DNA from 3 places in the Arthrobacter sp. P1_D12 genome. Region 1 is predicted to be linked to each of the others. Evidence: riboswitches for the same ligand, from Rfam matches in the RefSeq annotation. Region 1 holds a riboswitch; each other region holds the start of a gene.
The links. A riboswitch is a leader RNA that binds a small molecule or an ion and turns the genes downstream of it on or off. The one in region 1 is predicted to bind thiamine pyrophosphate.
Positions count from the first base shown of each region.

Region 2: it holds a riboswitch for thiamine pyrophosphate, as region 1 does, so the genes downstream of both, thiO (glycine oxidase ThiO) here and AC1DZV_RS14745 (ECF transporter S component) in region 1, are expected to answer to the same signal.
Region 3: it holds a riboswitch for thiamine pyrophosphate, as region 1 does, so the genes downstream of both, AC1DZV_RS16875 (bifunctional hydroxymethylpyrimidine kinase/phosphomethylpyrimidine kinase) here and AC1DZV_RS14745 (ECF transporter S component) in region 1, are expected to answer to the same signal.

Region 1 is NZ_JBFUAR010000018.1:133,617-143,801, reverse strand. Features, by position in the region: gene AC1DZV_RS14775 (Na+/H+ antiporter subunit D) at 1-290, shown strand, start outside; gene AC1DZV_RS14770 (Na+/H+ antiporter subunit E) at 287-832, shown strand; gene AC1DZV_RS14765 (MrpF/PhaF family protein) at 829-1,107, shown strand; gene mnhG (monovalent cation/H(+) antiporter subunit G) at 1,139-1,486, shown strand; gene AC1DZV_RS14755 (DUF4235 domain-containing protein) at 1,600-1,863, opposite strand; gene AC1DZV_RS14750 (heme-degrading domain-containing protein) at 1,903-2,448, opposite strand; TPP riboswitch at 2,636-2,779, shown strand; gene AC1DZV_RS14745 (ECF transporter S component) at 2,846-3,493, shown strand; gene AC1DZV_RS14740 (ABC transporter ATP-binding protein) at 3,522-5,183, shown strand; gene AC1DZV_RS14735 (energy-coupling factor transporter transmembrane component T family protein) at 5,180-5,983, shown strand; gene AC1DZV_RS14730 (UDP-N-acetylglucosamine 1-carboxyvinyltransferase) at 6,089-7,612, shown strand; gene AC1DZV_RS14725 (glutamate--cysteine ligase 2) at 7,664-8,848, shown strand; gene AC1DZV_RS14720 (O-succinylhomoserine sulfhydrylase) at 8,888-10,096, opposite strand; gene AC1DZV_RS14715 (rhodanese-like domain-containing protein) at 10,097-10,185, opposite strand, start outside.
Region 2 is NZ_JBFUAR010000005.1:404,868-415,052, reverse strand. Features, by position in the region: gene AC1DZV_RS06410 (thiazole synthase) at 662-1,486, opposite strand; gene thiS (sulfur carrier protein ThiS) at 1,492-1,728, opposite strand; gene thiO (glycine oxidase ThiO) at 1,725-3,035, opposite strand; TPP riboswitch at 3,029-3,149, opposite strand; gene thiE (thiamine phosphate synthase) at 3,176-3,874, shown strand; gene AC1DZV_RS06390 (ferritin-like fold-containing protein) at 3,912-4,586, opposite strand; gene AC1DZV_RS06385 (RNB domain-containing ribonuclease) at 4,625-6,115, shown strand; gene AC1DZV_RS06380 (DEAD/DEAH box helicase) at 6,476-8,251, shown strand; gene AC1DZV_RS06375 (DNA-methyltransferase) at 8,260-9,132, shown strand; gene AC1DZV_RS06370 (PHP domain-containing protein) at 9,277-10,122, opposite strand.
Region 3 is NZ_JBFUAR010000023.1:74,752-84,936, reverse strand. Features, by position in the region: gene AC1DZV_RS16900 (glutamate-5-semialdehyde dehydrogenase) at 1-824, opposite strand, end outside; gene proB (glutamate 5-kinase) at 851-2,053, opposite strand; gene obgE (GTPase ObgE) at 2,043-3,632, opposite strand; gene rpmA (50S ribosomal protein L27) at 3,750-4,013, opposite strand; gene rplU (50S ribosomal protein L21) at 4,075-4,383, opposite strand; gene AC1DZV_RS16875 (bifunctional hydroxymethylpyrimidine kinase/phosphomethylpyrimidine kinase) at 4,786-6,480, opposite strand; TPP riboswitch at 6,463-6,560, opposite strand; gene AC1DZV_RS16870 (Rne/Rng family ribonuclease) at 6,709-9,969, opposite strand.

The sequences.
Region 1 (10,185 bases):
ATCCGGTGCTCCTGGCAGCGCCGGCCGACTCCGCCACGGGTGACCGGGCCGGCAAGACGAATGTGACCCTGCTGCCCCGCACCATGGTGGGCTCCACCCTGGGCCTGGTGGTCTTTGGCGTGGCTCTGACGGTCTTTGCCGGGCCGCTGTTCAGGGTGGCCGACCAGTCCGCCCAGGAGATGCTGGACCGGACCTCCTACATCCAGGCCGTGCTCGGCCCGGATGCGCCCGTGCCGCCGGTGCCTCCGTCGCTCCATCCGGTGCAGGTCCGGGAGGGCGGCGGGAAATGAACCGGAAAAGGATCTCGCTGCGCCAGGAACTGCCGCTGCTGGTCTGGCTCGTCTTTGTCTGGGGCGCGCTCTGGCAGAACTTCAGCCCGGGCAATCTCCTCTTCGGCGCCCTCATCGCGGTGCTCGTGGCGCGCATTTTCTATCTGCCCCCGGTGGAACTCGGCGGCCGCTTCAACGTGCTCCGCGCCGTGCCGTTCGCCCTCATCTTCCTCGGAAAAGTCGTCGCGGCAAGCTGCCAGGTCCTGTACCTGGCCGTGGTCCGCGGCCCCAACGTGGTCAGCGCGGTCGTAGCCGTGCCGCTCCGAAGCCATTCGGACCTCCTGGTCACGGCCACCGGGCACGTGATCTCGCTGATTCCCGGGTCCCTCGTGGTGGAGGTGGACAGGTCGACGTCCACGCTCTACATCCACGGCATCAACGTCCGCAATGCCGAGGACGCGGCCAAGCTGCGCAAAGAGGTCCGGGACACCGAGGCCGGGCTGATCCGGATCATGGGGACCAAAGCCGAACTTTCCGCACTGACACAGGAGACCGCCGCATGATGCAGACCGTCCTGACGGTGACCGCCGTCGTACTGTCCCTGGCCGCCGCGGGGGCGATCGTCCGGATCGCGCGGGGGCCCTCGCTGCTGGACCGGGTTCTGGCCGCCGACGTGCTGCTGGCCATCTTCGGCGCGGCCCTGTGCATCGACATGGCCGCCAACCGGCACCTGAACAACCTGATGCTGCTCGTTGCGATTTCCCTGATCGGCTTCGTCGGTTCGGTCACCGTGGCCCGGTTCGTGGCCGACAGGCGGGAGGGCGTCCGTGAATCCTGACACAGTGATCGACGCCGTCTCCGCCGTGTTCATGGTGACCGGAGCCCTGATGTCCCTCGCGGCCGCCATCGGGCTGCTGCGCTTCCCGGACCTCATGAGCAGGATGCACGCGGCCACCAAACCGCAGGTCCTCGGCCTGTTCCTGCTGCTGGCGGCCCTCGGCCTGCAGATGCGCACCTGGTCGGTGTGGCCCGTCCTGCTGGTGGCCTGGCTCTTCCAGCTGCTCACCGTGCCCGTGTCCGCCCACATGGTGGGCCGGGCCGGCTACCGGACCAAGCACCTGCACCCGGAGCTGCTGAGCTCCGACGAGCTCGAGGCGGTAGTCCAGAAGGCCGCCCAGCATGCGGCCACGCACGGAGCGGACGACGACGACCGCTGAGCCCCCGTACGGCCCGGCGGACCCGTACGGCCCGGCGGACCCGGCCGGCACATCGACGGACGCGGCCGGGGCCTTCGACTGCCGCGGTGGGCGCCGCGGCTGGTCGGGTCAGGTCAGACGACGTCCTGGGTCTTGGCGAAGCGGGTGATCGCGCGCTGGGTGCCGCGGTTGGCGAGCACCTGGATGATGGCGCTGACCGATGCGGAGATCAGGGCGAACGTCAGGGCCGAGCGCAGGGTCGTGGGAACGTCGTCCTCCTGGCCTTTGGGCGGCTTGTTGCCCGTGGACTTTTCCCACATGGTGTCCACCAGCTTGGTGCCGGCAAAGCCGGCCAGGAGGCTGACGCCGGTGCCGAGCAGCTTGATGAGGATGTTCATTCTTCGGTCTCCTTGGGACGGGAACGGTTTTCCCCTAGCCTAGCGTTCCGGGGTGAGGACCATCCGCAGGGCCTCGACCACGAGTTCGTGATCCGCCTTCTGGGGCAGGCCGGAGACGGTGGCGACGGCGACGGCGCCCGTGCCGCGCACGTAGATGGGGAACGCCCCGCCGTGGGCGGCGAACTCCGACTGATCCCACCAGGCGTTGTCCTCAATCCTTCCGCCGGCGGCGCGGGCCCGGAGGCCCACCAGCAGGGACGGGACCTCGTACCGCATGGCGGTGCGCTTCTTGGCGTTGATCCAGCGCTCATTGTCCGGTGTGGCGCCGTCCAGCGCGGCGTGGAAGAGCACCTGCTCGCCTTTGGTGATGTCGACGGCGATGGGCAGCGAGCGTTGCCTGCCCAGCTCGACAAGGAGGAGCCCGAGGTCCAGGGCGTCATCCTTGCTGAACGACGCGAACTGGAGCGCCTCTATCTCGGCCAGCACGCGGCCGATGAGCACCGCCAGGGAACCCTGCGGCTGCGGCTCACTGGAGTCGGGATCGTATTCCCCGAAAGGATCTTGGGTGACCGGTGTGTGCGACAAAATATTCCAGCTTTCCGGTGGGTGACGAGGCCGCCCGCTGGCGGGTCCGGGGGTCCGGCACGACGACTCTACCAAGAGGGTTTTCCGGGCCGCCGGGACTTCCGCCGTCCGGTCCACGATTGTGACGGCACACCACTGAAAACCCGGCCGTCCGGGTGTAAACTGAGCCAGTCCACAAGGGCGAAAATAATTACGACAGGGGAGCGCCGCCGTCGGGCATCGCCGGAACAATCCGGGGAAACCTTTGGTGGGCGCTGAGAGTGCGGACAGCCGCAGACCCTCGAACCTGATCCGGTTAGTACCGGCGCAAGGGAGTCGAGTTCTCAGGGTGCGCGGAGGGCGGCGGAAGCCGAGACCGGCCGGCGCACCCTCCCCTCCTGTTCCTCAGGAGGACGACATGACAGATATTTCAGCACAGCATGGTTCCGCCAGCCGTTCATCCGCCCGGCGCAACTACAGCTGGCGTGTGGTGGACATTGTGGTGGCCGCGTTGATCGCCGTTGCCGGCGGCGTCATTTTCTGGGCCTGGTCCCAGGGCGCGAACCTGATCTCGACTCCGGTCAACGCGGTCTACCCGCCGTTGAGCGGACTCTACGCCGGCGGCTGGATGATCCCGGCGGTGCTGGGCATGCTCATCATCCGCAAGCCGGGCGCCGCGCTCTTCTGCGAAACCGTCGCGGCCACCGGCGAGCTCATCATGGGTTCGCAGTACGGCACCACGGTGCTGATCTCCGGCATCCTGCAGGGCCTCGGCGCCGAACTGGTCTTCGCGGCCTTCCTCTACAAGAAGTTCAACCTGCCCGTCTCCGTGCTGGCCGGCGCCGGGGCGGGCCTCTTCTGCGGCCTGAACGATTCATTCCTGCCGTGGGGCTGGAACATCGCCTACGAGGCCGGCGACAAGCTCGCCTACATCGTCTTCACGACGATCTCCGGCGCAGTGATTGCCGGCGGACTGGCCTGGCTCGCCACCCGCGGCCTGGCGAAGACTGGAGTGCTGGGCTCCTTTGCCTCCCGCAAGGCCGCCACGGAGCCCGTCTTTTCCTGAGCCCCGTCGCTGAATCCTGCAGAGAATCATGAGATCTTCACCGGGCGTCCGGCCGGCCGCCGTCACGGCCCGCGGCTGGGGCTGGCGGCATGCCGGACGGACCAGGCCCGCGGTCAGCGGCCTTGACCTGGACATCCGGCCGGGGGAGCGCGTGCTCCTGCTGGGGCCCTCCGGCGCCGGCAAGTCGACGCTGCTCCACGCCCTGGCCGGTGTGCTGGGCGACGGCGCGTCCGGCGACCCCGGCGACTCCGGCGACGCCGAGAACACAGACGAGACCGGCAGCCTCCTGATCGACGGTGCCGCGCCACGGGCGCAGCGCGGCCGCGCCGGGCTGGTGCAGCAGGACCCGGAAACGCAGGTGGTGCTCTCCCGCCTCGGTGACGACGTCGCCTTCGGGGCGGAGAACCTCGCCGTCCCGGCGGCGGAGATCTGGCCGCGCGTGCGCGAGGCCCTCGACGACGTCGGGCTGGGACAGCTGCCGCTGGACCACCCGACGGCGGCCCTCTCCGGCGGACAAAAGCAACGGCTGGCGCTCGCCGGGATCCTCGCGATGCGGCCAGGGCTGCTCCTGCTCGACGAGCCGACCGCCAACCTCGACCCCGCGGGCGTCCTGGAGGTCCGGGACGCCGTCGGCCGCTGCCTGGACAAGACGGGCGCCACGCTGGTGGTCGTGGAGCACCGGGTGGGGGTCTGGAAAGACCTGGTGGACAGGATCGTGGTGCTCCAGCCAGGGTCCGCCACGGACTCCGCGGTCTTGATTGACGGACCGCCGGACCGGGTCCTGGCCGAGGCGCGGGACATGCTCACCGGTGCGGGCGTCTGGGTGCCGGGCTACGTCCCGGCGACGCGGATGCGGACACCGGCGCGGGGCGCGGGACAGACTCTGCTCGCGGCCGACGCGCTCGCGGTGTCCCGCGAGCGGCCGCGGCGGGCCGGGCTGCGCGACGGCTTCCGCACCATCGCGCCGCGTCCGGTCCAGTCCGGGGTTTCGGTCCGGGTCCGCGCCGGCGAGGCGCTGACCATCACCGGACAGAACGGCACGGGGAAGTCCACCCTGGCGCTGACGCTGGCCGGTCTCCTGCGGCCCGTCGCGGGAACGGTCTCGGCCACGGCGGAGCTGAGCAGTCCCGCCACTGGTCACTCCAGTGGTCGCTCCAGTGGTCGCTCCAGTGGCCGCTTACGCGATGGCGCCGGACCCGATCCCTACCGGTGGAAGGCCCAGCAGCTGATCGCCAGGATCGGAACCGTCTTCCAGGAGCCCGAGCACCAGTTCGTCACCGGCAAGGTCCTCGACGAGCTCATGTTCGGCCCGCGCCACCTCGGCTACGGCGAAGACCGCGTGGACGAACTGCTGGAGCGGCTGCGGCTGACAGAGCTTGTGGACGCCAACCCCTACACGCTCTCCGGCGGCGAGAAGCGGCGCCTTTCGGTAGCCACGGTGCTGGCGGCGCACCCCCAGGTGCTGGTCCTGGACGAGCCCACCTTCGGCCAGGATGCCAATACCTGGGCCGAACTCGCCTCGTTCCTCTCCGAGCTCCTCGACGCCGGCACCGCCGTCGTGTCCGTGACGCATGACGCCGAATTCAGCGCCGTCCTCGGTGGCGCCGAACTCCGCCTCCGGCCACGGGAACCCGCAGCCGCGGACGCTCCCGGCCCGGATCTTCAGCTGCGGGAGGGAGCTTCGCCGTGAGGGACGCACTGAGCCTGCGCGGCAACCATGCGCTGCTGACCCGGGCCAACCCGCTCGCCAAGTTCACGGCGGTCACCCTGATCACCCTGGTCCTGGCGCTCTCCATTGACTGGGTGTCGGCGTCGGTGGCGCTGGCGTTCGAACTGCTGCTCCTGCCGCTGGCGGGCCTGACTGTGGCCCTGCTGTGGCAGCGCGGCTGGCCGCTGATCCTCGCGGCGGCGCTGGGCGGCTGGAGCACGGCCATCCTGGCGCCCGATTCCGGACCAGTCCTGCTCGATGCGGGGATCTGGTCCGTCAGCGCCGGTTCCCTGCAGCTGGGGATCGGCTTCATGCTCCGCGGGCTCGCGATCGCATTGCCCGCGGTGCTGCTGATGAGCTGCACCGACCCCACGGACCTGGCCGACGCCCTGGCCCAGAACGCGAAACTGCCGCACCGGTTCGTCCTGGGCACCCTGGCCGCGATGCGGCTCGTCGGAATCATGGCCGAGCAATGGCAGACCATCGGCATGGCCCGGCGGGCCCGCGGCGTGGGCTCGAGCGGCAACCCCTGTCAGCGGTTCCGCGCCACGCTGGGCCAGAGTTTCGGCCTCCTGGTGCAGGCGATCCGGAGCGCCTCGCGGCTCGCGGTGACCATGGAGGCCCGCGGGTTCGGCGGTGCCGCCCGGACCTGGGCCCGGCCCTCCACGTTCAGCGGACTCGATGCCTGGGTGCTGCTGGGCGGGCTCGGCATCGCGGCCGCCGCCGTCGCCGCGGCCCTCGGCGCGGGCACCTGGAACCTCGTCTTCCTCACGCGACAGTAGACCGGCGCCGCCGGTTATCGCATGGCGTGGGTATCCGTGTGAGATTGACGCCATTCCGGCCGGAATTGCCGTGGTTTATAAATCATGCGTGATATTTTCGGGAGCATGACTCAACCGACTGCTGAACATGTAGGCATCCTGCTCCGCGAGGCGCGCGGCGCCAAGGGCTGGACCCAGGGGCAACTCGCCGCCGAGCTGGGCACCAGCCAGAGCGCCATCGCCCGGATGGAACAGGGCAAGCAGAACCTGAGCCTGAAGATGATCCAGCGCCTGGAGGCGATCGTCGGGCACAGCATCGTCAAGGTGGGCCGGCCCCAGATGACCCACCTGCGCGTCGAGGGCGGCCGCACCCTCGCCGGCGCGGTGGACGTCAACAGCAGCAAGAATGCCGGCGTCGCGCTGTTGTGCGCCAGCCTCATCAACCGCGGGACCACCACGCTGCGCCGGCTTGCCCGGATCGAGGAAGTCAACCGGATCGTGGAGGTGCTGACCAGCATCGGCGTCGAGTGCACCTGGCTCAACGCGAACGACCTCCAGATCCGCCGCCCCGCCGTCCTGGACCTGGCCTCCATGGATGTGGAGGCGGCCCGCCGGACCCGCAGCGTCATCATGCTCCTGGGCCCGCTGCTGGACGAGGCCGACACCTACCGGCTGCCCTACGCCGGCGGCTGCGACCTCGGCACCCGCACCGTGCAGCCGCACATGCAGGCACTGCGCCAGTTCGGCCTTAGCGTGGAGGCGAAGTCCGGGTTCTACGCGGTGCAGGCGCCGCCGTCGGACGGTCACGACCGCTCCTTCGTGCTCAGCGAACGCGGCGACACCGTCACCGAGAACGCCATCATGGCCGCAGCCCACCGCCGTGGCACCACCATCATCCGCAATGCCAGCCCGAACTACATGGTGCAGGATCTGTGCTTCTACCTGCAGATGCTCGGCGTGGACATCGCCGGGGTTGGCACCACGACGCTGAAGATCACCGGCCGGCCGTCGATCGACGCTGACATCGAATACTTCCCGTCCGAGGACCCCATCGAGGCGATGAGCCTCATCACCGCCGGCATCGTGACGAACTCGGAAGTCACCATCCGCCGCGTCCCGATCGAGTTCATGGAAATCGAACTCGCCACGCTCGAGCAGATGGGCCAGCGGCTCGAGGTTTCGGGGGAGTACTTTGCCCGCAACGGCCGCACCCGCCTGGTGGATGTCACCACCAAGCCTTCGGAGCTGCGGGCGCCGGAGGACAAGATCCACCCCATGCCCTTCCCCGGGCTGAACATCGACAACCTGCCCTTCTTCGCGGTGATCGCCGCCAACGCCCACGGCCAGACCATGATCCATGACTGGGTCTACGAGAACCGGGCCATCTACCTGACCGAGCTCAACAAGCTGGGCGCCCAGGTCCAGCTGCTCGATCCGCACCGCATTTACGTCAACGGGCCCAGCAAGTGGCGGGCGGCCGAGGTGGGCTGCCCGCCTGCCCTCCGCCCCGCCGCCTGCCTGCTGCTGGCCATGCTGGCGGCCCGTGGCGTCTCGGAGCTGCGGAACATCTATGTCATTGAACGCGGCTATGAGGACCTGGCCGAGCGGCTGAACACCATCGGGGCGAAGATCGAGTATTTCCAAGACTGAGCCCCGCGTTGGTGTGGGGCGTTTCGGCGGATCCTGACGCACAATAGATTCATGCGCACCTTCGGCGTGGAGGAAGAACTGCTGATAGTGGACCCCGAATCGGGGATGCTGCTTGCCCTCGCTGAGCTCATGCTGCCGAGTCTGGTGCCGCCGCAGCAGGAAGCCGCCAGGGTTCTCCCGGCACAGAAACCGGTCCACGAAGGCGCCGACTTCAGCTACGAGCTCAAGCTCGAACAGATCGAGACCCAGACGCATCCGTGCCTGGAATACACGGAACTGCTCCGGCAGCTCAGGCGTGGCCGGTCCCTTGCGGACCAGGCCGCCCGGGCGCACGGCGGGCGCGTCGCGGCCCTGGCCACGTCGCCCCAAGGCTCAGCCACCCACCTGACGCCGAATCCGCGCTATATGACCATGCAGCAGCGCTTCGGGCTCACCGTCCGGAACCAGCTGACCTGCGGCCTCCACGTCCACACCTTTGTGGAGTCCCCGGAGGAGGGCGTGGCGGTAATGGACCGGATCCGCGACAAGCTGGCCGTGCTGATAGCACTCAGCGCGAATTCCCCCTACTGGAACGGGGCTGAGACCGGATTCGAAAGCTACCGCACCCAGGCCTGGAACCGCTGGCCGGGCTCGGGTCCCACGATGATCTTCGGCAGCCTGCCCGTCTACCGCCGCGTGGTCACCCGGCTGGTCGAAAGCGGCGTCCTGATGGACGAGGGGATGGTCTATTTCGACGCACGGCTGGCCCGTCAGCATCCCACCGTGGAGATCCGGGTCGCGGATGTCTGCTTGCGGGCCGAAGATGCTGCCCTGATTGCCGTGCTGGTGCGCGCCCTCGTGGAGTCCGCCGCGCGGGAATGGAACGAAGGCGTCGATCCCGCCCCGGTGCCCACGCTGCTGCTGCGGATGGCCGCCTGGCAAGCCAGCAATTGCGGACTGCGCGGAGAGCTCCTGGACTTCGGAACCTTCACCCCGGCCCCGGCCGCGGACGTGGTCAGGGCGCTCGTGGACTTCGTGGCCCCGGTGCTTGAGGAACAGGGCGAGCTGGAGCTGGCGCGCGAGGGCGTTGAGCGGATTCTGGCAGAGGGCACCGGTTCGCAGCTGCAGCGCGGCCCGTTCCGGGCCGGCGGCCTGCCCGCCGTCGTCGAGCGGGCCATCGAACTGACCACCCAGGGGCCCGTCACCGAGGGGCCGGCAGACAATCGTTCGGCCCTGGGCCGGTTGCGCCCGGCCTGACCGGGAGCCCGAGGCAGTGCAGGGCAGGGGCGGAAGCCCCTAGACCTGCTTGAGCGCCTGGCCGAGGTCTCGGATCAGGTCCTCGACGTCCTCCAGCCCCACCGAAAGCCGAACCACGCCGTCGCTGAGCCCGATCGCCGCGCGGCCTTCCGGGCCCATCGCGCGGTGCGTGGTGGTGGCCGGGTGCGTGATGAGCGTCTTGGCATCGCCCAGGTTGTTGGAGATGTCGATGATCCGCAGTGCGTCCAGGAGTGCGAACGCGGCCTGCTTCGCCGTGCGGCCGGGGGAGGGCTGCAGTTCCAGGGTGAGCACGGTCCCGCCGGCCTTCATCTGCTGCACTGCGAGCGGGTACTGCGGGTGGGACGGCAGCAGCGGGTACTTTACCCAGCCGACCGCAGGCTGTCCCTCGAGCCATTCGGCCAGCCGCAGCGCGGAGGCCGAGGAATGGTTGACGCGCAGGGCCATGGTCTCCAAGCCCTTGGTGAGCACCCAGGCGTTGAACGCCGAAAGCGCCGGACCGGTGTGCCGCATGAGCTGCTTGACGGGCCCGTCGATGAATTCCTTGGTGCCCAGGATGGCCCCGCCCAGGACGCGGCCCTGGCCGTCGATGTGCTTGGTGCCGGAGTAGACCACCACGTCCGCGCCGAGGTCGCCGCAGCGCTGGAGCAGCGGGGTGGCGAAGACGTTGTCTACCACCACCGTGGCGCCGGCCGCGTGCGCCAGTTTGCTCACGGCGGCGATGTCCACGATTTCCTGCATCGGGTTCGACGGCGACTCGAAGAACACCGCCGTGGTCGGCTCGGACAGCGCGGATTGCCACTGCTCCAGGTCCGGGCCGTCCACGAAGACCGTCTCGACTCCCCAGCGCGGCAGGATTTCGTTAAGGATCACGAAGCACGAGCCGAACAGCGAGCGGGCCGCGACCACCCGGTCGCCGGCCGCCAGCAGCGCGCCCAGGGCGGTGAAGACGGCGGACATGCCGGACGCGGTCGCGAAACACGCCTCCGTTCCCTCGAGCAGCCGGAGCCGCTCCTGGAAGGTGGCGACGGAGGGGTTGCCGTAGCGGGAGTAGACGAAGCGCTCGTCCTCCCCGGTGAAGGCGCGCTCGGCGGCGGCCGCGGACTCGTAGACGAATCCTGAGTTGAGGAAGATCGGCTCGGTGGTTTCCTGGAAGCCGGTGCGGTCAAGGCCGCCACGGACAGCCTGGGTGTCGGCCGCCCAGCCGGCGGCGTCGGGATTGAAAGTCACTTAGATCTTTCCGAGGTTGGTGGGCAGGCCGCGGTTCTTCCAGCCATTGACGGTGCGTCCGCCAAAGCGGTCGGTCTCGCCTTCGAAGC
Region 2 (10,185 bases), on a different contig from region 1:
GAACCACCGGAACCCGGCAACGGGACAGGTCGTTAATAAGAGCTCTGGGAGCAGCAGCTATTTCTCAGAGAATCTTGGGCCGAAGACTCACGATTGCAACGCAGTTAGGGCTGCGATACGTTGTGCCTTGAACGACACAATCATGTGGAACCTGGGACGCAACTGTTAGGTGGCGCTCAAGTGTGGATATGAGCCACGCGCGTACTCTTTCAAGAAGGGTTTCGCCCGATGGCAAGCTGCACCAAGATCACCTACTCCACCCCCTGGCACGCGAACCGCGCCCTCCAAGAAATCATCCGGCAGGGCTCGTCATCTGGGGGCAAGTTGCCCGCGAGCGTATACCCATGCGGAGGCTGCAAGGGATGGCACCTGACCTCGAAAAGGGCAGCTGGAAAAGCAAAGAAGTGGCAACGCCATTCTTCGTGAAAGTGTCTCCAGCGCGCTAACGGGACCCTGCCTTACTCGCACCACCACTTGATCCACAAGGACAGCGAACCATCCGGATGCGGACCGACGGCATACCTGGTTCATCCCCGCCGCACGTCGACCCGGCCGGGCCGGGCCGGGCCTTCGGATGATCGCGCCAGCGCGTCATCAAGAGCAATGGTGATCAGGACGTCCGGCCGGTGCAACCAGATCAGCCCCGCCGGCCGAGCGGGCGTTAGAGGAACTCGGCCCGGCCTTCCATTGAAGAGGACGCCAGGGCGTGTTCCCGCCGCGGGATCCTGCCGGCCGCTTTCGCCAGCCTGCCGGCGATGACGGCATGTTTGAAGGCCTCGCCCATGAGCACCGGATTCTGCGCACGGGTCACCGCCGTAGCCAACAGCACGGCGTCGCAGCCGAGTTCCATCGCCAGGGCGGCGTCCGAAGCCGTGCCGATCCCGGCATCCAGCACCACGGGCACGGACGCGCGCGAGACGATCAGCTCGATGTTGTGCGGGTTCAGGATGCCCAGTCCGGTGCCGATCGGGGCGCCCAACGGCATCACGGCCGTCGCGCCGAGGTTTTCGAGCCGGAGGGCAAGCACGGGGTCGTCGTTCGTGTAGGCGAAGACCTTAAAGCCTCGGGCCACCAGCTGTTCGGTTGCGTCCACGAGTTCGACGGCGTCCGGCAGCAGTGTGTGCTCGTCGGCAATGACTTCGAGCTTGACCCAGTCCGTTTCCAGGGCCTCCCGCGCCAGTTCGGCGGTGAGGACGGCGTCCTTGGCGGTGAAGCAGCCTGCCGTGTTCGGCAGCACCCGGATCTGATGGTCCTCGAGCAGCTGGAACAGCGAGCCCGTCTCCGCCGGCGAATAGCGGCGCATCGCCACCGTGGTCAGCTCCGTCCCGGACGCCACCAGCGCCGCCCCGAGCCCGTCCAGGCTCGGCGCACCGCCGGTTCCCATGATGAGGCGGGAGCCGAGCCTTACGCCGTCGACCACGAACGGATCGGCCACCGCACCGGTCATGGGGACGGCCTGTGTTCCTGCGAACGTCGTCTCGTTCATGCTGGTCATCCTCCCTGGACTGCCGTGACAAGTTCGACGTCGTCGCCGTCGGCGAGCGCCGTGGCGTGCCACTGGCTGCGCGGCACCACTTCGGCGTTGCGGGCCACGGCGACACCGAGCTTCCGCCCGTCGGCAGCGCGGCCGTCGGGGCCGATGCTCCGGCCCGTGAGCTGGCTGACGAGTGTGGAGACGGAGGCGCCGTCGGCGACGCTCTGCTCCGTTCCGTTGAGTCGGATGTTCATGCTGCTTCCTTCTTGGGGCTGTCCCCGGACGTATCCGGGATGCGGGAAAAACGGTCGGGGCGGAACCCGGCCCAGCGCGGGTCCGGCGTGAAGTCCATGAGTTGCCGGCACACGACTGCAGCGGCGGGGGTCAGCAGGACGCCGTGCCGGAAGAATCCCGTGGCGATGATGAGCCCCGGGACGTCCCCGCCGTCCGGTCGTGCGACCCGCCCCAACAGCGGGGCGTTGTCCGGTGTGCCGGGCCGGGCCCGCGCCGTGGCTTCCAGCAGCTCCAGCTCGGCGACCGCGGGCACCAGCTGCTGGGCATCCCGCAGCAGCTGGTAAATGCCGCCGGCCGAAACCGCGTGGGGGTCCGACGGCCCGTCCTCGCGCTGGGTGGCCCCAATCACCACGGTGCCGTCCTGGCGGGGGACGATGTACACCGGGACGCCGCGCACCATGCCCCGCACGGTGGCCGTGAGCAGCGGCTGCAGATGCGGGGGCACGCGAAGCCGGAGGATGTCGCCGTAGACGGGGCGCAGCGGCAGCGCCAGTCCTGCGGGCAGCTCCTCGAGCCCGGCGGCGCCGAGCCCGTTGGCGACCACGGTTTCCGCTGCCCGCACGGAACCGCCGCCGGCCAGCCGCACACCCGCCACCTGTCCGTCCTGCCACAGCAGGCCTGCCGCGCGCCGCCGGACGAAGCTGCCGCCTTCCGCACCGAGCACGCCCGCGAGCCGGGTGATCAGCAGGCGGGGGTCCACCTGGTGGTCGGCCGGGATCTCGAAGGCACACGAGATGCCGGGACTCAGCAGGGGCTCCCGGGTGCGTGCCTCGCGCACTGTCAGTGGCTCCACGGCCAGGCCGCACGCCTGCTGGACTTCCCTCAAGTCCGCGAGCGCGCGCCGGTCCGCCGCGTCGGCCCCCACCGCCAGGGTCGGCGTCGTTAAGTAGCCGGTACCCGCCGGGGAATCCGCGCCGGCGGCACCGGCGTCGAGAGCCGCAGCGAATCCTGGCCACAACCGGGAGGCCTCAAGCATCAGTTCCAGGAGCTGCTCCTCCTGGTAGTGCAGTTCACTGACGGGGGCCAGCATGCCGGCCGCGGCCCAGCTGGCTCCGCTGCCGGGAGCATCATCGATCAGGACCACGGATCGGCCCGAGCGGATGGCCTCGAACGCGATGCCATGGCCGATCACCCCGCCGCCGATCACGGCCACGTCGGCAGTCGAATCCCCCGCGATGATTCCCTCTGCGGTACCGGGCCCTGTGTCACAAACCTGGGCGGCGGCGTCATTTGCGGCTCCGGCCGCACGGCCTGCTCGTGTGCCCATGAAGAATTCCTTCCCTACGCCGGTACTAGCCGGATCAGGTCAAGCGGTCGGCTCTGACGCCCTCTCAGCCGGGCAGCGGCGACATGGCTGCTGCGGGCTCCCGCGGTATGCGCCCAGTTTAGAGGAACTAGGCTGGTCCCATGAGCCAGGACCCTCTCCACACCACCGCCCGCCTCTATCTCTGCACCGACGCCCGCAGGGACCGCGGCGACTTCGAGGACTTCGTGGACGCCGCCTTCGCCGGCGGCGTGGACATCATCCAGTTGCGCGACAAGTCGCTCGAGGCCTCCGAGGAGCTGGAACTGCTGGAGGTCCTGCACACCGCAGCGCAGCGCCACGGGCGTCTGTGGGCCGTCAATGACCGGGCGGACATCGCCTCCCTGTCCGGGGCTCCGGTGTTCCATGTCGGTCAGAAGGACATTTCGCTCGACGCCGCCCGCGGCTTTCTCGGCAAGGATGCCGTGATCGGCCTGTCCACCCACAGCCCGAAGCAGGTGGACGCCGCCATCGCTGCCGCGCCCGGCCGCAAAGGACTCGATTACTTCTGTGTTGGCCCCGTGTGGGCGACGCCCACCAAACCCGGACGCGCCGCCGTCGGCCTCGATCTGGTGCGCTACGCCGCCCAGGCGATCGGCGGGGCGGACACGGAGGGAACCGGCAAGGTCAACGAAAGCCTGCTGCCGTGGTTCGCGATCGGCGGGATCGACCTCAGTAACGTGGAGCAGGTAGTCGATGCCGGTGCCCGGCGGATCGTCGTGGTCCGGGCGATCACCGACGCCGCTGATCCGGCCCACGCGGCCGGAGCCTTGCTGGCGGCGCTGGACGCCGCCGCATCCTAAGCAGGTCCCCGGCCCGTAATACCGGCCGGCACTGAAACTATCCGGCGAGACCCAGCTCCGTCATCCGGCGCGCGTGATTCGCTGCGAGTTCGGCCGCCAGGCCGTTGACCAGCGCCCGGGCGCCGGCGTCGTCCAGCCCCGACAGTCCGCCGAGGAACGCGTGCTCAGCGCTGACACGCTGGGCGTGGTTCAGGACCTCCCCCAGCAGGCGCCGGGCCCACAGCGCCAGGCGCGACGCGAGCCGGGGGTCATCGGCCAGGGCCGCCTTGAGGCGGGCCTGCAGCACGGCCGTGGACTCACCGGTGGAGCGGACCTGCCCGATCAACTCACGGGTCGCGGCGTCGACGTACCGGCCCACGACGCCGTAAAAGTCCGCGGCGACCGTGTCGATCACGTAGGCCTTCATGAGGGCCTCGTACCAGTCCGACGGGCGCGTGCGTTCGTGGAAGTGGTCCACCGAGGGCTGGAACGGCAGCATGGCGGCCTCCGTATCCAAGCCCATGTGTTCGAGGCGGGTTCGGACGAGTTCGTAATGCTGGAACTCGACCACCGCCATCCTGCCCAGCACCGCACGGTCATGCAGCGTGGGCGAATACCGGGCACTCGAGGACAGCCGTTCGAAGGCGGAAAGCTCGCCGTACGCCAAGACTCCCAGCAGGTCGGCGATGAAGCTGTTGTAGAGGGCCGGATCGTCCGCAGTTGCGCTCATCATCCAAGACTAATAGCGGAAATCGGGCTACCCTGATTTTCGTGTCCCATCATCGCCTGACCCCCAGTGTCCACGAGCAGCAGAACCAGCTTGCCGGGGCCCTCAAGGCGTTGCGCACCACGCTGGAACTGCCCGGCCCGTTCCCCGAAGTTGTGCTGCGCGACGCGGAGGCGGCAGTGGCCGAGCACAAGCTCCCGGACCTTGACCTCACGCATGTCGAGTTCGTGACCATCGATCCGGCGTCGTCCACCGACTTGGACCAGGCCCTCTTTATCGAACGGAGCGACGGCGGCTACAAGGTCTTCTATGCCATCGCCGACGTCCCCTCTTTTGTCGCCCCGGGCGGGGCGCTCGACGCCGAGACCCGGCGCCGCGGCCAGACCTTCTACACCCCGGACGGCCGGATTCCGCTGCATCCGGAGATCATCAGCGAGGCCGCCGGCAGCCTGCTCGCCGGGCAGCTGTGCGCTGCTTTCGTCTGGGAGTTCGAGCTCGACGCCGCGGCAGAGGTCGCCTCGGTCCTCGTGCGCCGGGCACAGGTCCGCAGCCGCGCGAAGCTCAACTACAAGGGCGTGCAGGCCGAGCTCGACGCCGGCACCGCGTCGCCCGTGCTGCAGCTGCTGAAAGAAGTAGGCATTAAACGGGTGGAACTGGAACGCCTGCGCGGCGGCGCGAGCCTGAACATGCCGGAACAGGAGATCCAGCAACTGCCCGACGGCGGCTACCGGATCGTGGCGGCCCCGCCGCTGCCGGTGGAGGACTGGAACGCCCAGATTTCACTCATGACCGGGATGGCCGCCGCGGCGCTCATGCTCCAGGGCAAAGTCGGCATCCTGCGCACCATGCCCGCCCCGGACGAGGCGTCACTGCGCCACTTCCACCGGCAGACCCACGCCCTCGGCAAGCCCTGGGACGGGGAAATGCGCTACGGCGAGTACCTGCGGACCCTTGACCCGACGGACCCCCGGCAGCTGGCCATTGTGCATTCGGCCGGGATGCTCTTCCGCGGTGCCGGATACACACCCTTCGACGGCACAGTGCCCAACGCCGCCGTCCAGGCCGCCATTGGCGCCGCCTACGCCCATTCCACGGCACCGTTGCGGCGGCTGGTCGACCGCTTCGTGCTGGTGATCTGCGAGGCCCTGAGCAACGGCACCGAAGTTCCTGCCTGGGCCCGGGAGGCGCTGCCGTCCCTCCCTGCCATCATGGGCACCTCGGACCAGCTGGCCGCGAAACTGGAGCGGCTGTCGCTGGACACCGTTGAGGCGGCGCTGCTCGTCAACCACATCGGCCAGGAATTCGACGCTGTCGTCATCTCCGGTCCCAAGCCGGCCAAGGGCACCAACGGCACCAGCAACGGCAACGGGAAGACCAACGGCAACGGAAACGGCCCGTCCGGGATCGTCCAGATCGCCGAGCCCGCCGTGACCGCACGCTGCCCCGGCGAGCTGGAACCGGGCACCAAAGTCCGGGTCCGGGTGGTGTCCTCGGACATCGCCACGCGGGAAATCCAGTTGGAGCTCGTGGGCTGACGGCCCGCTGGCGGTCCGCGGGCCGTCCCCACGCCGTCGCCAGCCAGCGCTGCCGGCCGCCCTCCCGGTCACCTTCCGAGGCGCAATCACCCGCCCAGTCGAGGATCCGCGCCTTGTACAGCTAGACTGAAGAGGTAGAAATGGATGCCCGGTCGTTGATTTCCATGATTTTCGAATTCAACAAGCCCGCCCCTACGCGATCTTGAGATACACCCGCTGGTCCCCAGTGCCAGCATTTAGATAGCCCGCGATCGGCTTCCACTGGAATTGCTTGCGCGCCTGAGCGTGCTCCGGAACGGCCGCCATGGCCGGCCCCGTTGAGCAAGCAGCGCAGCCCAAAATGAATAAGGAAACTCCCCTGTGAGTGAATTGCACACGCACCAGCTTCTGACCGATGAGTCCGGCACGGAGACCATCGAGCCCGAAGAGACCATCATCTCGGACGAAAAGCCGCACGAGATTGCCGAGAAGACCTTTGCCGACTTCAATGTCCGCGCGGACATCGTGGAATCCCTGGCCGACGCCGGCATCACCCACCCCTTCCCGATCCAGGCCATGACCCTGCCGGTCGCACTGGCAGGGCATGACATCATCGGCCAGGCCAAGACCGGTACTGGCAAGACGCTCGGCTTCGGCATCCCGGCGCTGCAGCGCGTCGTCGGCCGCGACGACGCCGGCTTCGACAAACTGGCCGTTCCCGGCGCCCCGCAGGCCCTGGTGATCGTGCCCACCCGCGAGCTCGCCGTCCAGGTAGCCAAGGACCTCGAAAACGCCGCCAAGAAGCGCAACGCCCGCATCGCCACCATCTATGGTGGCCGCGCTTACGAGCCGCAGGTCGAGGCGCTGCAGAACGGCGTCGAGGTTGTCGTCGGCACCCCCGGCCGCCTGATCGACCTCTTCAAGCAGAAGCACCTGAGCCTGAAGAACGTCAAGATCGTCATCCTCGACGAAGCCGACGAGATGCTGGACCTTGGGTTCCTGCCGGACGTCGAGACCCTGATCGCCGGCACGCCCGCGGTCCGCCAAACGCTCCTGTTCTCCGCCACCATGCCCGGCCCGGTCATCGCCATGGCCCGCCGCTACATGACCCAGCCGACCCACATCCGCGCCGCGGACCCGGACGACGAGGGCCTGACCAAGCGCGACATCCGCCAGCTGATCTACCGTGCCCACAGCATGGACAAGGTGGAAGTGGTAGCCCGCATCCTGCAGGCCCGCGGACGCGGCCGGACCATCATCTTCACCAAGACCAAGCGCACCGCCGCGAAGGTGGCCGAGGAACTGGTGGACCGCGGTTTTGCTGCGGCCGCCATCCACGGTGACCTCGGCCAGGGCGCCCGCGAACAGGCGCTGCGCGCCTTCCGCAACAACAAGGTGGACGTCCTCGTTGCCACCGACGTCGCCGCCCGCGGCATCGACGTCGACGACGTCACCCACGTAATCAACTACCAGTGCGTCGAAGACGAGAAGATCTACCTGCACCGCGTGGGCCGCACCGGCCGTGCCGGCAACAAGGGCACCGCCGTGACCTTTGTTGACTGGGACGACATGCCGCGCTGGGGGCTCATCAACAAGGCCCTCGGCCTGAGCTACCCCGAGCCCGTGGAAACCTACTCGTCCTCGCCCCACCTGTTCGAGGAACTCGACATCCCTGCAGGCACCAAGGGCCGGCTGCCGCGCGACAAGCGTGTGCTGGCCGGCGTCGACGCGGAGGTCCTCGAAGACCTCGGCGAGACCGGCAAGAAGAACTCGCGCACCAGCGCAAAGGACAGCGGAAGGGACGGCGCAAAGGACGGCAGCCGCACGAGCAGCCGTGACGGCGCCCGTGAAGGCAGCCGCACGAGCAGCCGTGACGGCGCCCGCGAGGGCAGCCGCACCGGCGGACGTGACTCGCGCCGCAGCGGCACCGAAGCCGGCGGCCGCTCCGGCGACCGCCGTCGCCGTCCCGCCGAGGCCGATGCCGCCACGGCGTCCCCCGCGAACGGACAGGGACCGGAAGCTGCCGCCGCCGCTCCGGCGAAGGCCCCCACCGAGGTGGACCGGGCGACCCGTGCCCGGCGCCGGACCCGCACCCGCCGCCGCAACGGCGAGGTAGTGGCCGGCGGCGACGCACAGCCGAGCGGCGCCGAGGCCTAATCCCCTCCATGACTGACACCGTCTGGGCGCCGGACGGCAGCAACCTGGTGGTTCACGCGGACAACGCGGAATACCTCCCCACGCTGCCGGACGGCGCCTTCACACTGATTTACGTGGACCCGCCCTTCAACACCGGCCGGGTCCAGCGGCGCCAGGAAACCAGGATGGTGCTCAACGCCGGCGGCGAGGGTGACCGCGTCGGGTTCAAGGGCCGGTCCTACGACACCATCAAGGGCGCGCTGCACAAGTACGACGACGCGTTCAGCGACTACTGGTCCTTCCTCGAGCCCCGGCTCGTGGAGGCCTGGCGGCTCCTGGCCGACGACGGCACTCTGTACCTGCACCTGGACTACCGCGAGGTGCACTACGCAAAGGTCATGCTGGACGCGATCTTCGGCCGCGAATGTTTCCTGAACGAGATCATCTGGGCGTACGACTACGGTGCAAGGGCCAAGTACCGCTGGCCCACTAAGCACGACAACATCCTCGTCTACGTCAAGAACCCGGCGAAGTACCACTTCGACAGCGCCGAGGTGGACCGTGAGCCCTACATGGCGCCCGGACTGGTGACCCCCGCCAAGCGCGAGCTCGGCAAGTTGCCCACGGACGTGTGGTGGCACACGATCGTTTCGCCGACCGGCAAGGAGAAAACCGGCTACCCGACGCAGAAGCCGGAGGGGCTGATCCGCCGCGTGGTTGCGGCCTCGAGCCGGCCGGGCGACTGGTGCCTGGACTTCTTCGCAGGTTCTGGCACGCTCGGGTCCGTGGCCGCGAAACTCGACCGCAGGTTCGTGTGCGTGGACCAGAACCAGCCGGCCATCGACGTCATGGCCAAGCGCCTGGCCGCGCAGGCGCAGTTCACGTCTTTCCCGACGGTCTGACCCGCCGCTCTCACCGCGCCCCGCCGTTCCAGCGAGCCCCGCCGTTCCCACCCGTTGTGCTATCACTTGTGGCGGCTATTCGGGGCCCGGGGGGGCTTCAAACGGACGCTAAATGATAGCGCAACCCGGGGCCGGGGCGGCTTTTCAGCGCACCACGGACGAGCCTGTGCCCAGTTCCTCGATCCGGGCAAAGACTTCTGCGGAGGTCAGGTTCTCGCCCAACAGGTTCGGCTTTCCTGCGCCGTGGTAATCGGAGGACCCTGTGATCAGCAGGCCATAGCGTTCGGCGATGCGGCGCAGGAACGTCCGGCCCTCCTCGGGGTTGTCCCGGTGGTAGATTTCCAGGCCTGCCAGGCCGGCGTCGATCATCTCCCGGAAGGTCCCCTCCCCCACGATCCGGCCGCGGGCGGATGCCACGGGGTGGGCGAACACCGGCACGCCCCCCGCCGCACGGACCAGTTCGACAGCGAGCGCCGGCTCCGGCGCATAGTGCTGGACCCAGTAGCGCGAACGTGCTGTGAGGATGGAACCAAAAGCCTCGGCCCGGTCTTCCACCACACCGGCCGCGACGAGCGCGTCGGCGATGTGCGGGCGGCCCAGGGTGGCCCCCGGCGCGACGTGGTGAATCACGTCGTCCCATGTCAGCGGGTAGTCCTCCGACAAAAGGGTGACCATCTTCTGCGCCCTCGTGTGCCGGGCGTCCTTGGACTTGGTGATTTCCTCAAGCAGTCCGGGATGCGCGGGGTCGTGGAGGTAGCTGAGCAGGTGGACGCTGATGCCTTCCGCTGTGCGGCAGGAGATCTCCATCCCCGGGACCAGCGCGACCCCGGCTTTCCGGGCGGCGACGGCGGCCTCCGCCCACCCGGCAGTGGAATCGTGATCGGTCAGGGCGATGACGTCGAGGCCCGCGGCGGCGGCGGACTCCATGACGCCGGCCGGCGCCTGGGTGCCGTCGGAAACGTTGGAGTGCGCATGCAGGTCAATCCTCACCTCACCAGCCTAGTAGATGGCAGTATCCAAAGCCTCGGCCCCTTCTTGCCGGGCCCTGCAGCG
Region 3 (10,185 bases), on a different contig from region 1:
AAGATATGCACGTTGCCTTCACCGGTCTCGATGACCGGCACGGAGGAGTTCGTCACAACGGTCTGGATAAGGTCGCGCCCGCCGCGGGGAATGAGCACGTCCACCCGGCCGCGAGCCCGCATGAGCGCGTTGGCGCCGTCGCGGCCGTATTGGTCAACGGTCTGGACGGCATCAGCGGGCAGGCCCACCGATTCCAGCGCATCCCGCAGGATGGTGATCAGCGCGGCGTTGGTGGCAGCGGCGGCGGATCCCCCGCGCAGGATGACGGCGTTGCCGCTCTTGAGGGCCAGTCCGGCGATGTCAACCGTGACGTTCGGGCGGGCCTCATAGATCGCGGCCACCACGCCCATGGGTACGTTGATCTGGCGCAGGCGCAGCCCATTGGGGAGGGTCTGGCCCCGCACGACGTTTCCGACGGGGTCGGGCAGGGTGGCGAGGTTTTCCAGTGCGGCGGCGAGGGCCGTGATGCGTGAGTCGGTCAGCGTCAGGCGGTCCAGCAGGGCGGCGCTGGTACCGGCGGCCCGGCCGGCCGCGACGTCCTTGGCGTTGGCGGCCAGGATCTGGTGCTTGTGATCCACCAGCGACTTGCCGACGGCGCGCAGGCCCCGGTCCTTCCAGGCCCGGTTGGCGCGTGCCATCCTGTGGGCGGCGTGGCGTGAGCGGTCTGCGATCGCGTGGACGGCTGCTTCGGTCTCCGTTGCCGTGCCAGGGGCAGCTGCCGGATCCGGCGCCGCGGCGAACCCTTGGGCGGGCGCGGCGGTACCGGCGGGAACGGTGCCGGCAGGCACATCAGTCACGGCAGCGGAAGTCAGGGCCTCAGTCATGCTTCCAGTTTAGGCGCCGGGGGAACCTAGACCAGCACCAGGTCGTCAACATGAACAACTTCGCGGTCATATCCGCGGCCCAGTGCCTTGCCGAGCTCATGGGTGGAGCGGCCCAGCATTTGGGGCAGCTCGGCGGCCGAATAGTTGACCAGCCCGCGGGCAATCACGGTGTTGTCCACGGACACCATCTCCACGGCGTCGCCGGCCTCGAAGTCGCCCTTCACCGCGGCGATTCCGGCCGGCAGAAGCGAGGTGCGGCGGTCGCGGACGGCCTTGACGGCACCGTCGTCGAGCACCAGGGTGCCGCGCACGGATGCCAGATGGGCCAGCCACAGGAGCCGGATCGGCTTGCGCGCCCCGTTGACGGAGAACCATGTGCCCACGTCCTCGCCGGCCAGCGCGGCGGCCGCATTGGCCGTGGATGTTACGAGGGCGTGGATGCCCGAACCAGCGGCGATGCTGGCGGCTTCGACCTTGGTGACCATGCCGCCCGTGCCCACACCGGCCTTTCCGGTGCTGCCGATCGAGACGCCGTCGAGGTCGTGGGGGCCGGACACATGCGGAATCCGCTTGGCGCCATGCGACGGCGGACCGTCGTACAGGGAGTCGACGTCGGACAGCAGCACGAGTGCGTCGGCGCGGACCAGGTGTGCCACCAGGGCCGCGAGGCGGTCGTTGTCGCCAAAGCGGATCTCGTGGGTGGCTACGGTGTCGTTTTCGTTGACCACCGGGACAACGCCGAGGTTCAGCAGCCGGTCCAGCGCGCGGAACGCGTTGGTGTGCTGGCTGCGGCGCATGAAGTCATCGGCGGTCAGCAGCACCTGGCTGACGGTAACCCCGTGCGCGCCGAAGGCGTGGGTGTAGCGGGCCATCAGCAGGCCCTGGCCCACACTGGCGGCGGCCTGCTGGGTGGCGAGGTCGCGGGGGCGCTTCTCGAGGCCGAGCGGGGCGAGGCCGGCGGCGATCGCACCGGAGGACACCAGGATGATCTCCGCGCCCGCGTTGCGCTTGTGCGCCAGGGCGTCGGCGAGCCCGGTCAGGGCCTCTTCGGAGATCCCGCCCTTGATGGAAGTCAGCGAGGACGAGCCGACCTTGACGACGATCCGGCGCGCCCCGGACAGCGCGGTGCGGTCCGGGGCGTTGATGGTCTGGGCACCGATGTTTTGGGCACCGATGTTTTGAGCGCTGAGCGGCTGGGACCCGTGCTCGACGACGGTCTTACTCGTCATCGGCTTCGCCCAGTCCACTCTCCTTGAGCGGCTGCCGCGCGCGGCGGCCGCTGACGGATTCGGTCCAGATGCCGGCCTTGCGTTCGGCTTCGAGCTCGGCGCGGGCGGCGGCCTTGGCGTCGCGGCGTTCCTGCTGTTCGTCGCGCTTCTGGCCACGCGTCGGGCGGTCGCCGATGTCGGCGAAGCGCACGTCGGTGCCGCGGGGCGAGGCGAGCAGCTCGGCGCCGGCCATCATGGTCGGCTCCCAGTCGAAGACGACGCCGTCGTCCTCGCCGATGACCACCATGTCGCCCGGCTTGGCGCCTTGCTTGAACAGTTCATTTTCGACGCCGAGCTTGGCCAGGCGGTCGGCGAGGTAGCCGATCGCCTCCTCGTTGGTGAAGTCTGTCTGCTTGACCCAGCGCACGGGCTTGTCGCCCAGGACGCGGAAGAGCGGCTCGAGGTTCTTTTCCTCGCGGCGGATCGTGAAGCCGGTCTCGTTGACGGCGCGGGGGCGCAGCACGGGGGCGTGTACCTTCGGCGGGGTCGCGGCGACGGCGTCGCGGGCGGCCTGGACGATTTCGGCCATGGCGAAACCGAGCTGGCGGAGGCCTTCGTGGCTCGTCGCCGAGATTTCGAAGACCTTGTAGCCCCTGGATTCGAGCTCCGGGCGGACGAACTCGGCCATGTCCTTGCCGTCCGGCAGGTCAACCTTGTTCAGGGCCACGAGGCGGGGGCGGTGGTTCAGCGGAACGACCTCGCCGTCGGACCCGCTGTAGCTCATGTCCACAGCGTACTTCTCCAGCTCGGCCTCGATGATGGCGAGGTCGGAGAGCGGATCGCGGTCCGATTCGAGCGTGCCGCAGTCCAGCACGTGCACCAGGGCGGCGCACCGCTCGACGTGGCGGAGGAAGTGGTGGCCCAGGCCCTTGCCCTCGCTGGCGCCCTCGATCAGGCCGGGGACGTCGGCGATGGTGAAGCGGACTTCACCGGCCTGGACGACGCCGAGGTTGGGGATGAGGGTGGTGAAGGGATAGTCCGCGATCTTGGGCCGGGCGGCGGACATTGCGGCGATCAGGCTGGACTTGCCGGCCGAAGGGAAGCCGACGAGGGCGATGTCGGCGATGGACTTCAGTTCCAGGACAACGTCGCTGGATTCGCCTTCGATGCCGAGCAGCGCGAAGCCGGGCGCGCGGCGCTTCTGGGAGGACAGGGAGGCGTTGCCGAGGCCGCCGATGCCGCCGGCGGCGGCGATGTATTCGTCGCCTTCGGCCACGAGGTCGGCGATGACGTCGCCGGACTTGGACTTCACTACGGTGCCCACCGGCACCGGAAGGATCAGGGTTTCGCCGTTTTTGCCGCCGCGCCAGTCGCCCATGCCGGGGCCGCCGTTGGTGGCGTGCCGGTGGGGCGCGTGGTGGTAGTCGAGCAGGGTGGTGGTCTGGGGGTCAACGCGGAGGATGACGTCGCCGCCGTTGCCGCCGTTGCCGCCGTCGGGACCGCCGAGGGGCTTGAACTTCTCGCGGTGGACGGAGACACAGCCGTGACCGCCGGTACCGCCGGATACGTGCAGTACTACCCGGTCTACAAAGCTCGCCACGTGGATCTCCTCAGTGCTGTTCCCCGGCCCCCCAAAGGGGCCCAAGATGATTGTAATGCGGTTAAAACACCGGTGGAGCGGACCTAATGGCCCGCCCCACCGATTTAGAACTTATTGTTACTCTGCAGCTGCAGCAGCCACGATGTTCACAACGCGGCGACCACGGCGGGTGCCGAACTCGACAGCACCGGGGGTCAGGGCGAACAGGGTGTCGTCGCCGCCGCGGCCTACGCCGGCGCCCGGGTGGAAGTGGGTGCCGCGCTGGCGGACGATGATCTCGCCTGCGGAAACTACCTGGCCACCGAAGCGCTTGACGCCGAGGTACTGGGCGTTGGAGTCACGACCGTTGCGAGTGGAACTCGCGCCTTTTTTATGTGCCATTTGAAATGCCTGCCTTCAAAAATTCTGGGGAATCTGCTGGAACCTGAACAGTAACGAGGAGTTACTTGATACCGGTGATCTTGACCTTGGTCAGTTCCTGACGGTGGCCCTGACGCTTCTTGTAACCGGTCTTGTTCTTGAACTTCTGGATGACGATCTTCGGACCACGGAGGTCTTCGAGGATCTCAGCCGTAACCGTTACCTTGGCCAGGTCCGCAGCAGCAGACGTGACTTTGTCACCGTCCACCAGGAGCAGTGCGGGCAACTCAAAGGTGCTGCCGGCTCCACCGGGGACGCGGTTCAGGGTAACGAAGTCTCCAACGGAAACCTTCTCTTGGCGGCCGCCTGCGCGGACAATCGCGTACACCACTGGGGAACTCACTTCTCTCGACGTTTATTACTAGATTTGCGTGCGGAACCAGGGGCCAAATTGTTTGGACCGGCTCACGCTGTGCCTCAACGCCGGTGGATTCCCCGGGGGAACCCATGAGCTACCCCCGGAACAAATCCATTTGGAATTCCAAGTGGACTGTTCTCAGGGTCATAACCCAAGTGTTGGCGTAAGCACCGAAGATCTAGAATACGCTAATTTTGCCTTCGGCCGCAAATGAGGCTGGTTCCGGCGGGTAGTCCGTGATAGGCGCCACAGCGTCTTGATGCAAAGTCCCCGCCAATGTTCTTGGCCGGGATCTTGACCATCCTGAGCTGTGTTGCCGCAACGACTTCCGGAACCGTGCCCCACCATCGTACCGGTAGTCCGGACCAGCTCGCGTCAGGCGTACAGCCGCGGCGCGTCGAAGAAGTCCACTTCGTAGCGCGATGACTGCCGGAAGGCCAGGGCCATGGCCTCCCGCTCGCTCTCCGATGCCCGCCCGGCCGCCGTGTCCGTGTACGCGATGGCCTGCCGGGTCGCGGCGGCGAAGTCCTCGTCGGCGTAGGTCCGCAGCCAGCCGGCGTAGGGGTGCTCCCAGGGGGCGCCGCCGGCCAGGAACTCCCGGTGCAGCGTGGAACCGACCTCGGCGTAGAGCCAGAAGCAGGGCAGCGCCGCCGCCACGAGGACGCCATAGCTGCCGGAGACCGAGGCGGCCAGCAGGTGGTCCACATACGCTTTCGTGACCGGGCCCAGGGTGGAGGCCGTGGGGCGGGCGCTAAGCCAGGACCGGTGCAGCTCGGATTCGACTTCCAGGCAGGTCTGCGCCGAACGGGCCCAGAACAACTGCTCGGCCTCGGTGGGGGCAATCGCCGCGGCCCGGGCCAGGACCCGGGAGTAGCCGTTGAGGTAGATGGCGTCCTGGGCGAGGTAGTACGCGAACTCGTGTTCGGGCAAGGTGCCGTCGGCCAGTCCGCGGACGAAGTCGAGGGCGTAGATCGCCTCAAGATCGCCCGCGGCTCCTGCGCGCAGGGCTGCGGCGAACTCCCCCGCCGCAGGACCGTGCCCGGCCGGGCGGTGCTGGCCGCGCTGGCCGTCTTTGAGGGCCTGCCCGCCCTGGAGGTGCTGGAGGTGGTGGAAGTGGTGGACCGGGCCGTTGCCGGTGCCGACGTCCAGGGCCGAGGCTTCTCGGAGCGCGCCCAGCAGCCACGGTTTGACTTCGCGCAGCGCCGCTTCCCAGTCCCCCACCCGGGCCTGCACGGTGGCCATGGCCGAGGACAGGGAGCAGCCGGTGCCGTGGCTGTTGCGCGTCGCGATCCGCTCCCCCGGCACCACCACCGTTTCCTGGCCGAGCAGGCCGCCGGTGTTGACCAGCGCGTCCGGGCAGCCGTCCGCGGCGCCGTTGCCGGCTTCGGCGTCGTGGCCGGCGTCGTGGCCGTCGACGTCGTGGGCATGCCCGTCCCCCGGTCCGCCGCCCTGGAGGTGTCCGCCCTTAACCAGGACAGTGGTGCCGGTCAGGGCGGCCAGCCGCTTGCCCTGCGCCAGGGCCTCGGACCAGTCGGCCGCGACGGGCTCCTTGAGCAGGATGGCGAGTTCGGCGAGGTTGGGCGTGATGAGGTCCGCCAGCGGCAGGAGGCCCTGCAGGGCGGCCTCGGCGGATTCCTGCAGGAGCCGGTCCCCGCTGGTGGCGACCATCACCGGGTCCAGGACCACGACGGCGGGGCGCATCTTTTCCAGCCAGACGCGGACGGCGTCGATCACGGCGGCGTCACCGAGCATGCCGATCTTGACGGCGTCGATGCCGATGTCGTCGCTGATGGCGTCCAGCTGCGCCGTGAGGAACGCCGCCGGGGGAACGTGGACGGCACGCACGCCCTGGGTGTTCTGCGCTGTCAGGGCGGTGATGGCAGCCATGCCGTAGCCGCCGTTCGCCGCGATGCTCTTCAGATCGGCCTGGATTCCGGCCCCGCCGGAGGGATCGGAGCCGGCGATGGCCAGCACACGGGGAATGCGCGGCGGCGTCGGCAGAGACTCGCTGTGCAGAAAATTGGGCGGGAGGAACTCGGACGGATTCGGTCTCGCGGACAAGGCAGACATCCCTTCGCCGGTGCTAACCGGACAGGTTCAACGGGTCTGGATCTCAGCCGGCCCGATGCCCGGCACCCCGTGTCAGTGTTCCAGCCTAGCCGCTGCCACCCTGCGGACCCGTTAACGCACGAGCGGGCCCGGGCCCGGGCGGACGTATGTTACGTCTGCCCTGACCCGGACCCGCAGCCCGACCAGTCGAAATAATGACCGGACGGGGACGTGGTCAGTCGCGGAGGACTACAGCTCCGACGCCGGCACGCCGACGCCGAGGATGATCGGCTCGTTGCCGGCCGGGAGGGACGCAGGCCTGGCCGCAGCGGGAGCCTTGGCCTCGTGGACCGATCCGGCCGCGGCCGGCCGGGTTGCCTCGCGGTGCTCCACGGAGGTTTCGTTGGCTGCACCCTGGGCGCGGCTGGCACTCCGGTTGCGGCGTGCGCGGCGGCCGCGCAGCGTCGTGGTGTCAGCCGTGCGTGACGCCGGCGCCTCCGCAGCGCGGACGGCCGCCGGCGCCTCGGGCGCCGTGGCTTCCGGTGCGGCAACAGCCACTGCCTGACCGGCGGCCTGGCCGGCGGTCTGGTCCGGCTTGCCGGCCTCTGCTTCGCCCAGGTTTGCGAAAGCCTCGGTCAGCAGGTCCAGGGTCAGGGCCGGTGACGGCGCGTCCTCCGCGTGCTCGACGAAGGGCAGGGCCACCTGCTCGCCGCCAAACGTCAGCACCGTTGCGGGGCGGCCGGCTGCCTCGTCGGCGGCTGCGAGCTGCGTGACGGCGTCGACGGCGGCCTGGCGGGCCCCGGCGTCGCTGGCTGCGGCTGCTTCCCCGTCGTGCAGGTGCGCGGCGTGCGCTGCGGCAGCGATGTTGGCCAGCGCGGCCCGGGTGGCCTCGGCCTTGGCGTGGCGTTCGGCCTCGGTGGGTTCGGCGTGGACGGGCGCGGGTGCGGCCGGCGCGGTCTCTCCGCCCTGGCCTCCCCTGCCGCGGCGACGGCTCTTGCGTTCCGGTCGGGCAGCAGGCTGCGCCTCGGTGCGCGGCACATAGTGCTCCGCGGCGACCGTGTTGGCGCGGCGGTGCTCCACCGGCTCGTCGTGGGTGACGATGCCGCGGCCCGCACATGTTTCGCACTGTTCGCCGAAGACTTCCAGCAGCCCGGTGCCCATCCGCTTGCGGGTCATCTGCACGAGGCCCAGCGAGGTCACCTCGGCCACCTGGTGCTTGGTCCGGTCCCGGCCCAGGCACTCCACCATGCGGCGCAGCACGAGGTCGCGGTTGGATTCGAGCACCATGTCGATGAAGTCGATCACGATGATGCCGCCAATGTCGCGCAGGCGCAGCTGCCGGACGACTTCCTCGGCCGCTTCCAGGTTGTTCTTGGTGACGGTTTCCTCGAGGTTGCCGCCAGAGCCGGTGAATTTGCCGGTGTTGACGTCGACCACGGTCATGGCTTCGGTGCGGTCGATCACGAGCGAACCGCCCGAAGGCAGGAAGACCTTCCGGTCCAGGGCCTTGTGGATCTGCTCGTCGATGCGCCAGGCCGCGAAGATGTCCGTGTCCTTGGTCCACTTCTCGAGCCGGCCCACGAGGTCCGGTGCGACGTAGGTGACGTAGGCCTCGATGGTGTCCCAGGCTTCCTCGCCGGAGACGATCAGCTTGGAGAAGTCCTCGTTGAAGACGTCCCGGACCACCTTGATGGTCAGGTCAGGTTCGCCGTAGAGCAGCTCGGGGGCGAGGATCTTGGTGGACGTCGACTGGCTCTCGATGCCTTCCCACTGCGCGCGGAGGCGGTTGATGTCGTGCGTCAGCTCTTCCTCGGAAGCTCCCTCGGCCGCGGTGCGGACAATGACGCCCGCGTCCTCGGGCAGGCGGTCCTTGAGGATCCGCTTGAGGCGGTTGCGTTCGACGTCGGGCAGCTTGCGGGAGATGCCGGTCATGGAACCGCCGGGCACGTACACGAGGTACCGGCCGGGCAGTGAGATCTGGCTGGTGAGACGGGCGCCCTTGTGGCCGACCGGGTCCTTGGTGACCTGGACCAGCACGGAGTCGCCGGACTTCAGCGCGTTCTCGATGCGGCGCTGCTTGCCCTCGAGGTTGACGGACTCCCAGTTCACTTCACCGGCGTAGAGCACGGCGTTGCGGCCGCGGCCGATGTCCACGAAAGCGGCTTCCATGGAGGGCAGCACGTTCTGGACCTTGCCCAGGTAGACGTTGCCGATCAGGGAGTCCTGCTGGGTCTTGGACACGAAGTGCTCGGCCAGGACGCCGTCTTCAAGGACACCGATCTGAATTCTGTCGTCGCGCTGGCGGACGATCATCTGGCGGTCCACGGACTCGCGGCGGGCCAGGAACTCGGCCTCGGTGATGACGGTACGGCGGCGGCCGGTGTCGCGGGATTCGCGGCGGCGCTGCTTCTTGGCTTCCAGGCGGGTGGAGCCCTTGACGGATGTGACGCGGTTGTTCACCGGCGCCTCGGCCATGGCCCGCGGCGCACGGACGCGGGTCACCGTGTTGGGCGGATCGTCGCCTTCCCCGCCGGTCAGCTCCAGGTCCTGGTCTCCACGGCGACGGCGGCGGCGGCGGCGGGAGGTCACACCGTCTTCAAGGATTACCTCGGAGCCTTCGTCGCCCTCTTCTTCGGTGCCTTCCGACTCGGTGTCGGACTCGGCAGAGGTGCGGGTGCGGCCGCGCCGGCCGCGGCTGCGGCGCCGACGGCGGTTGCCGGCGTCCTCGTCCTCGTCGCCTTCCTCATCCTCGGGCTCAGCTGCTGCGGCGGCAACGGGGGCCGGACGCACCACAGTGCTCAGGTCCGGGGCCTGGAAGATGACGGAAGTGAGGGCACCCGGTTCCATGAACAGCGACGCGGCCGGGCTTTCCTCGGGGCGGGCTTCCGGCTCTTCAGGCTGGGCTGCGGCGGTTTCCGCGGTGGGTGCTTCCGCAGCGGCGGCTTCTTCGGCCGGGAGTACTGCCGCGGGTGCTTCTTCGGCCTTCGGGGCGGCCTTGGCACGGCTGGCACGGCGGCGGACCGGCTTCTCTGCAACCGTCTCTGCGGCCGATTCTGCGGCGGCAGCTGCGTCGGTGCCAGCTGCTGCGGGGGCCTCAGCCGCGGCAGGTGCGCCGGCTTCGGCGTCGCCGGCGAAGGCAGGCAACGGTTCCGGGGCTGCTACAGCTTTCCGGGTCCGGGTGCGCCGCGCGGGCGCCTTGGCCGCAGTCTCGGCTGCAGCAGTTTCAGATACAGCAGCTTCGGGTTCAACAGTGTCAGATCCGGCTGCTTCGACGTTGGCCGGCTTACGGCGGCCCCGGACGGGCTCATCTGAACCGGCCGCGTCGGCCAGGGCCGCGGCTTCGGCAACAGCCTCGGCCGCCTCCGCGGCGTTGACCCTGGCGGCGGGCGCCTTCCGGCGGGTCCGTACGGCCCTCTTCGGCGCTACCGGAGCCTCTGCTTCCGCAGTTCCCTGTGCTTCCCCGGTGACTACTAGTTCTTCATTTCCGGCTACTACCTGGTCATTATCCATATGTGGCGACACTCCTGCCCCTGATGCGCCGCCACATTCGGCGCCCCTTGGGGGCAAATATGCGTCAACACCCGCAGGCATTGACAGAAGTCAATTGAATACCCTCAGGTTCGCACCGGCAGTGGGGTGCGGCAGCCCTGGAGGGCCGGCGAGATTGTTTTGGAACCCGTTGACCTACACGCCACAACCAGGTGCCGTCCAATGGCATTGCGGGAC